Regions from separate parts of the Pseudorhodoferax sp. LjRoot39 genome, predicted to be linked through region 1. Evidence: riboswitches for the same ligand, from Rfam matches in the RefSeq annotation. Region 1 holds a riboswitch; the other holds the start of a gene.
The links. Region 1 has a riboswitch for glycine ahead of gcvT (glycine cleavage system aminomethyltransferase GcvT). Riboswitches for the same ligand answer to the same signal wherever they lie in the genome.

Region 1 (3,395 bases):
AGCGCCTCCATGCGGCCCTGGCTGATCTCGGCCTGGTAGGGCGTGTAGGCCGTGTACCAGGCGGGGTTCTCCAGGATGTTGCGCAGGATCACGCCCGGCGTCAGCGTGCCGTGGTAGCCCTGGCCGATGTAGCTCTTGAACACGCGGTTCTGCGCGGCGATGGCGCGCAACTCGGCCAGCGCGGCGGCTTCGCTCGCCACCGGAGGCAACTGCATGGGGGCGGCCCGCGCGATGCTGGCCGGCACGATGCCGGCCACGAGTTCCTGGCGTGAGGAGGCTTCGACCACGGCCAGCATGCGGGCCTCGTCGGCGGGCGTGATGCCGATGTGGCGGGCGATGAACTCCGAGGGGTTCTCGAGTTCGGACAGGGAGGGCGTGGTCTCGGCCATGGCGCGCAGGATCCGTTGGGTGTCGTTAGCTATTGGCAGCGAAGGCGTTGTAGGCGGTCTCGTCGAGCAGCGCGTCGAGCTGCGAGGCATCCGACAGCTTCACCTTGAAGAACCAGCCGGCCCCCAGCGGATCGCTGTTGGCCAGCGCCGGGTCGGCGCGCAGCGCCTCGTTGACCTCGGTGATCTCGCCGTCGACCGGCATGTAGACGTCGGCCGCTGCCTTGACGGACTCGACGACGCCGGCCACGTCCTTGTGCGCCAGGGTCTTGCCGACTTCGGGCAGGTCGACGAACACCACGTCGCCCAGTGCGTCCTGCGCATGCACGGTGATGCCGACGGTGGCGGTGTCGCCCTCGACCTTGAGCCATTCGTGGTCTTCGGTGTACTTGATCATGGTGTGTCCTCGGGTTGGGGAAATGGGTTCAGCCGCGGTGGTAGCGCGGTGGGGTGAAGGGCATGGTGACGACTTCCATGGGCACGGGCTTGCCGCGCACGATGGCGTTGACCTTGGTGCCGGCGGCGGCAAAGTCGGCGCGCACGTAGGCCATGGCAATGGGCTTGTCCACGCTGGGGGCGAGCAGGCCGCTCGTGACTTCGCCGATGGCCTGGCCGTCGGGAGACTGCAGCGCGGTGTGCTCGCGCACGGGCACGCGTTCCAGTGCGACCAGGCCCACGCGCTTGCGTTCGATGGGGCTGCTGCTGTCCAACTGGGCCAGCACCTTGTCGGCACCGGGAAAACCGCCCGCGCGCGCGCCGCCCGTGCGGCGCACTTTCTGCATGGCCCAGTTCAGGCCCGCCTCGACCGGCGTGGTCGTGGTGTCGATGTCGTTGCCGTACAGGCACAGGCCGGCCTCCAGCCGCAGCGAGTTGCGCGCGCCCAGGCCGATGGGCAGCACCTCGGGCTGGGCCAGGAGCGCGCGGGCCAGCGACTCGGCCCAGGGGCCGGGCACGGAGATCTCGAAGCCGTCCTCGCCCGTGTAGCCGCTGCGCGTGATGTACAGCGCCGCGCCGTTCCAGTCGAAGGCGCCGCCGGTCATGAACACGAGCTTGTCGACGCCGGGCACCACGCGGGCCAGCGCGGAGGCGGCCTTGGGGCCTTGTAGCGCGAGCAGGCCGTGTTCCGGCATCGGCACGACGGCGCAGCGCTGGCCGATGCGGGCCTGGATGTGTGCGGTGTCGGCCAGCTTGCAGGCCCCGTTGACGATCACGAACAGATGCTCGCCGCGGTTCACGAACATCAGGTCGTCGAGGATGCCGCCGTCGTCCGCCAGCAGCAGGCCGTAGCGCTGCTTGTCGATTGCGAGGCCCAGCACGTCGACCGGGATCAGGGTCTCGAATGCAGCGGCCGCATCGGGCCCTTCCAGGCGCAGCTGGCCCATGTGCGAGACGTCGAACAGGCCGGCCGCCGCGCGCACCTGCAGGTGCTCGGCCATCAGGCCCTTGGGGTACTGCACCGGCATGCTGTAGCCGGCGAAGGGGACCATGCGCGCGCCCAGTTCGAGGTGCAGGGCGTGCAGGGGGGTGTGCAGCAGAGATTCGGCGGACATGGCGGGCTTCCTGGAGGCAGAAACACAACATGGCGCTCCCCGAAGGAAATGCGCCATGGGCTGCCTCGCTGTCCGCTTTACCTGAGAGATTCGCCGCTTGCGCGGGTTGCCCCTTCGGTGGACCCGCTCGGGGCGGGCCTCTCTCCAGTGAGGAAGGTCTTCACAAGACCTGGGTCAGTCCTTTTGCCTGAGCGTTCGGACGGGTGTCCTGCGCCGTCGGCGGCCCGTTGTGAGGCGGGCTCTCTCCTGACGGCGCGGATTCTAACCAGCGGACAGCCCTATTTCGCGAACGCCAGGTCGCGCAGCGCCAGCGACAGCTCCGGCACATAGGTGATGACAAGCAGGCAGGCCAGGATCACGAGCACGAACGGGATCAGGTGCCCGATGATGCGGTCCAGCGGAATGCGCGCCACCGTGCAGGCCGCGAACAGGTTCACGCCGAAGGGCGGCGTGATCATGCCCAGCGCGAGGTTGACCACCATGATCAGGCCGAAGTGCACCGGGTCGATGCCGAAGTGCATGGCCACGGGCGCGAGGATGGGCGCCAGCACGATGATGGCGGCGCTGGTCTCGATGAACATGCCGATCACGAACAGCGCCGCGTTCACACCCAGCAGGAACAGCGCGGGCGACTGCAGCACGGCCTCCAGCCAGCGGCCGATGGCGTCGGGCACGCCGGCGCGCGTGATCAGGAAGGCGAACAGCCCCGCGTTGGCGATGATGAACATGATCACGGCCGAGGAGAGTACCGACTTGCGCAGGATGGGGAACAGGTCGCGCAGGCCGATCTCGCGGTAGATCAGCATGCCCACGACCAGCGCGTACAGCACCGCGACGGCCGAGGCCTCGGTGGGTGTGAACACACCGCCGTAGATGCCGCCCAGGATGATGACGGGCATCAGCAGCGCCCAGCCGGCCTGCCAGGTCGCCGGCAAGACGCCGAGGCGGCCGTCGCCGTCGTTCTTGCCCCAGCCCTTCCACTTGCAGTAGAGGTACACGAACAGCATCAGCGCGCCGCTGATCAGGATGCCCGGGCCGAAACCGGCGATGAACAGCTCGCCGATGGACACCTCGGCGCTCACGCCGTACAGGATCAGCGGGATGGACGGCGGGATGATCACGCCCAGCTCGGCGCTGGTGGCCTGCAGCGCGGCCGCGTAGCTCGTGGGATAGCCGTGCTTGATGAGCGCCGGAATCAGGATGGCGCCGATGGCGAAGGTGGTGGCCACGGACGAGCCCGACACGGCCGCGAAGATCATGCAGGTCAGCACGCAGGTCATGGGCAGGCCGCCCTGCACGCCGCCGACCAGGCTCTTGGCGAACTCGACCAGCCGGCGCGAGATGCCGCCGGTCTCCATGAGGTTGCCGGCCAGGATGAAGAACGGGATCGCGGCCAGCGGAAACTTGTTGATGGCGCCGAACATCTCCTTCACGGAGATCAGCATGTTGACGTTGGCCA
Region 2 (3,395 bases), 1.6 Mb from region 1:
CCTGGCGCTGGATGCGCGGGGCCAGCGCCTGTTCAGCGTCGACTCCAACACCGGCCAGCTCTACGTGTTCGACATCGCCAGCGGCAGGCAGCTCGCGACCGTCCCGCTGGGCACGGGCGCGCTGGACGTGGCCTACAACCCGCAGCGCAACGAGATCTATGCCACCAACCGCGGTGTCTCGCGCGAGAAGCCGGACGGCACGGGGGCGCTGACGGTGATCGATGGCGCGAGCTACGCCGTCAAGCGCAGCATCGACCTGCCGGTGCACCCGAACAGCCTGGCCGTCACGCCGGACGGCGACACGCTGTACGTCTCGGTCAAGGCCCCGCGCGAGAAGCACCAGGCCTTCCGCAAGGACGGCCGCGAGAGCCTGGTGCGGATCGATCTGCGCTGAGGCCCGCGCTTCAGGCCGCCGCGGCGGCCAGCGGCGCACCTGCGACGCTTGCCGTGTTGCCATAGGCCGTGGCCACCGTCCCGGCCACCATGTCCGCCGTCACGGCCGACAGCGTCCAGCCCAGGTGCCCGTGGCCGGTGTTGTAGAACACGTTGGCCGAGCGGCCACGCCCCACGCACGGCAGCATGTTGGGCAGCATCGGCCGCAGCCCGGCCCAGGGCGTCACGCGGCGCGTGTCCACGCCCGGGAAGCAGTCGCGCACCCAGTCCACCAGGGGGCGGATGCGGTCGGCGCGGATGTCGCGGTTCTCGCCGTTGAACTCGGCCGTGCCGGCCACGCGGAAGCGGTCCGGGCCCAGCCGACTGGTGACCAGCTTGGTCGCGTCGTCCAGCAGGCTCACGGTGGGCGCGGCAGCGCGGCTGGCTTCGTCGTCCAGGTGCACGGTGATGGAGTAGCCCTTGACCGGGTAGATGTTCACGCGGTCCCCCAGCATGGCGGCGAACTGGCGGCTGGCCACGCCCGCGCAGACCACCACGCCGTCGTGCTGGCGCCGGTGGCGCTGGCCGTCGGGGCCGGTGGCGGTGATGGTCACGCCGCCGGCATCGCTCTGCACCGACTCGACCTGCTGCTCGTACAGGCACTGCACGCCGCGCCGCGCGGCGGCCTGCGCCAGGCCGACGGTGAAGCGGTGGATGTCGCCCGTGCTGTCGCTCTCGGTGTACCAGCCGCCGTAGTAGCTGCCGGCCAGCGTGGGCTCGATGGCGCGCATCTCGCCCGGCGTCACGGCGCGGCGCTGCAGCCCGCCCTGGGCCAGCAGCGTGGACACGCGCCCTGCATGATCGAAGCCGGCCTGGTCGCGGTAGATGTGCAGGATGCCCTCGCGCTTGTGGTCGAAATCGATGCCCTCGTCCGCGGCCCAGCCGAACAGGTGTTCACGCGCGGCGATGGCCAGCCGCGCGGTCTCGATGGTGTTGCGTTCGTAGTGCGGCATCGCGGCGATGAACTCGGCGAACCACGACAGCTTGTGCCAGCTCGGCTTGGGCGAGACCAGCAGCGGCGCGTCGGCGCGCAGCATCCACTTCAGGCCCTTGAGCATGGTGGCCGGCAGGTTCCAGACCTCGGCGTTCGAGGCCGACAGCTGGCCTCCGTTGGCGAACGAGGTTTCCATGGCGGCATAGCGGTGGCGCTCGTACAGCGTCACGGCAAGACCGCGGCGTGCCAGGGCATAGGCGGTGGTGACACCGGTGATGCCGCCGCCGACCACGGCGATATGGGATTGCTTCATGTCAGGTTCCAGAACACGCCAGGGGGTTGGGACCACCGCACGACCGTGCGGCGGACACCCCCTCTGTGCTGGACCTGAGAGATTCACGCAGACGCGACGGTCTGCGCTTGCTCCTTCGGTGCACCCGGTTGGCGTAGCCGCCGGGCGCTCTTCAGAGTTCGGTTCGTGGGGCCGGTCCTTTTGCCTGAGAGATTCCGGGGCGGTTGCTCCTTCGGCGCCGACCGCGGCATGTTGCTGCGGTGCGGACTCTCCCGATCCCACGCCGGTCGGCATCTGGGATGCCGGCCGGGTGTGGCGGACCTTGCGGTGCCGCCAAGGCCGCGATTGTGGCGGGGCGACCCCTGCCTGCCAAGCCCTGCGCCTGGACAGCGGCCGCACTGTGGTTTTTCAGCCGCCTGCAGCACGCCGCAAGGTCTTTGCCGCGGCTGGTCCATTTGCGATTGGCTCGCATCTATAGTGCCGGCGATGATGATTGACGCACCCCTGACCGAAGCCATTGCGCCGCAGGCTCTCGACCTGCTGCTCTCCCGCCGTTCCCCCTGGCCGCTGGTCGAACCCATCCCGAGCGAGGCCGAGCTGCAGCGCGCCTTCGCCGCCGCCATGTGCGCGCCCGACCACGGCGCGCTACGCCCCTGGCGCTTCGTGCTGGTTCGCGGTGCGGCGCGCGAACGCCTGGGCGAGCTGTTCGTGCAGGCCGCGCGCCTGCGCGATCCGGCGGGCGATGCCGAGCGCTTTCGCCGCAAGGCCCTGGTGGCGCCGTTGCTGGTGGCCGTGGTCGCCCATCTGCAGCCGCACCCCAAGGTGCCCGAGATCGAGCAGACCGTGGCCACGGGCGCGGCCACGATGAACCTGCTCAACGCGCTGCACCTGCAGGGCTACGGCTGCTTCTGGGTCTCCGGGCCCAATGCCTACGACCCTACCGTGCACGCCGGTTTGGGACTGGCCCCCAATGAGCGGCTGCTGGGCTTCGTCTACGTGGGCACGCCGCAGAACACTGGCCAGCGTCCCGCCGGGCGGGCGGACCCGGCGCCGCACGTGCGCGAGTGGCGCGGGTAGGCCTCGCGCCGTACCGGGCCGCCGCGGCAAGAGCGGTGTGAAAGGGCGCCGGCATGCTCGGCGCTTGCCTTCATCGACCTGGCCAACGCGCCCGTGATCGGCTGGCTGGCGCGCTGGCCTGGCTCAGCCGGGCTGCACGCGGTTCACCAGCGCACCGCCGCGCTCGAAGGCCGTGATGCTGTCGATGGTGGTCTGCATGATCTGCCCGATCGCCTCCTGCGTGAAGAAGGCCTGGTGCCCGGTCACGATCACGTTGGGGAAGGACACCAGGCGCTGGATCACGTCGTCGGTGATCACGGTGGACGAAAGGTCCTGGAAGAACAGGCTGGCCTCCTGCTCGTAGACGTCGATGGCCAGGCCGCCGAGCTGGCCGGTCTTGAGCGCCGCGATGGCGGCCTCGGTGTCCACGAGGCCGCCGCGGCTGGTGTTCACCAGCAGCGCGCCGCGCTTGGCGCCGGCCAGCGTCTGCGCGTTGACGAGGTGGCGCGTGGCCTCGGTCAGTGGGCAGTGCAGCGAGACCACGTCGGCGCTGACCAGCAGCTCCGGCAGGGCCACGTAGCGCCCGCCCGCCTGCGCGAAGTCCGGATTCGGGCAGGGGTCATGGCCCAGCACCGTGCAGCCGAAGCCGGCCATGATGCGGCCGAAGATCGCGCCGATCTT

Region 2: it holds a riboswitch for glycine, as region 1 does, so the genes downstream of both, ACSQ4M_RS26570 (D-amino acid dehydrogenase) here and gcvT (glycine cleavage system aminomethyltransferase GcvT) in region 1, are expected to answer to the same signal.

Annotation. Positions count from the first base shown of each region.
Region 1 is NZ_CAXUQL020000001.1:4,148,984-4,152,378, forward strand. Features, by position in the region: gene gcvP (aminomethyl-transferring glycine dehydrogenase) at 1-389, opposite strand, end outside; gene gcvH (glycine cleavage system protein GcvH) at 415-783, opposite strand; gene gcvT (glycine cleavage system aminomethyltransferase GcvT) at 812-1,936, opposite strand; glycine riboswitch at 1,995-2,094, opposite strand; glycine riboswitch at 2,110-2,187, opposite strand; gene ACSQ4M_RS19300 (TRAP transporter large permease) at 2,215-3,395, opposite strand, start outside.
Region 2 is NZ_CAXUQL020000001.1:5,713,041-5,716,435, reverse strand. Features, by position in the region: gene ACSQ4M_RS26575 (YncE family protein) at 1-394, shown strand, start outside; gene ACSQ4M_RS26570 (D-amino acid dehydrogenase) at 405-1,679, opposite strand; glycine riboswitch at 1,842-1,943, opposite strand; gene ACSQ4M_RS26565 (nitroreductase family protein) at 2,136-2,735, shown strand; gene ACSQ4M_RS26560 (2-hydroxyacid dehydrogenase) at 2,859-3,395, opposite strand, start outside.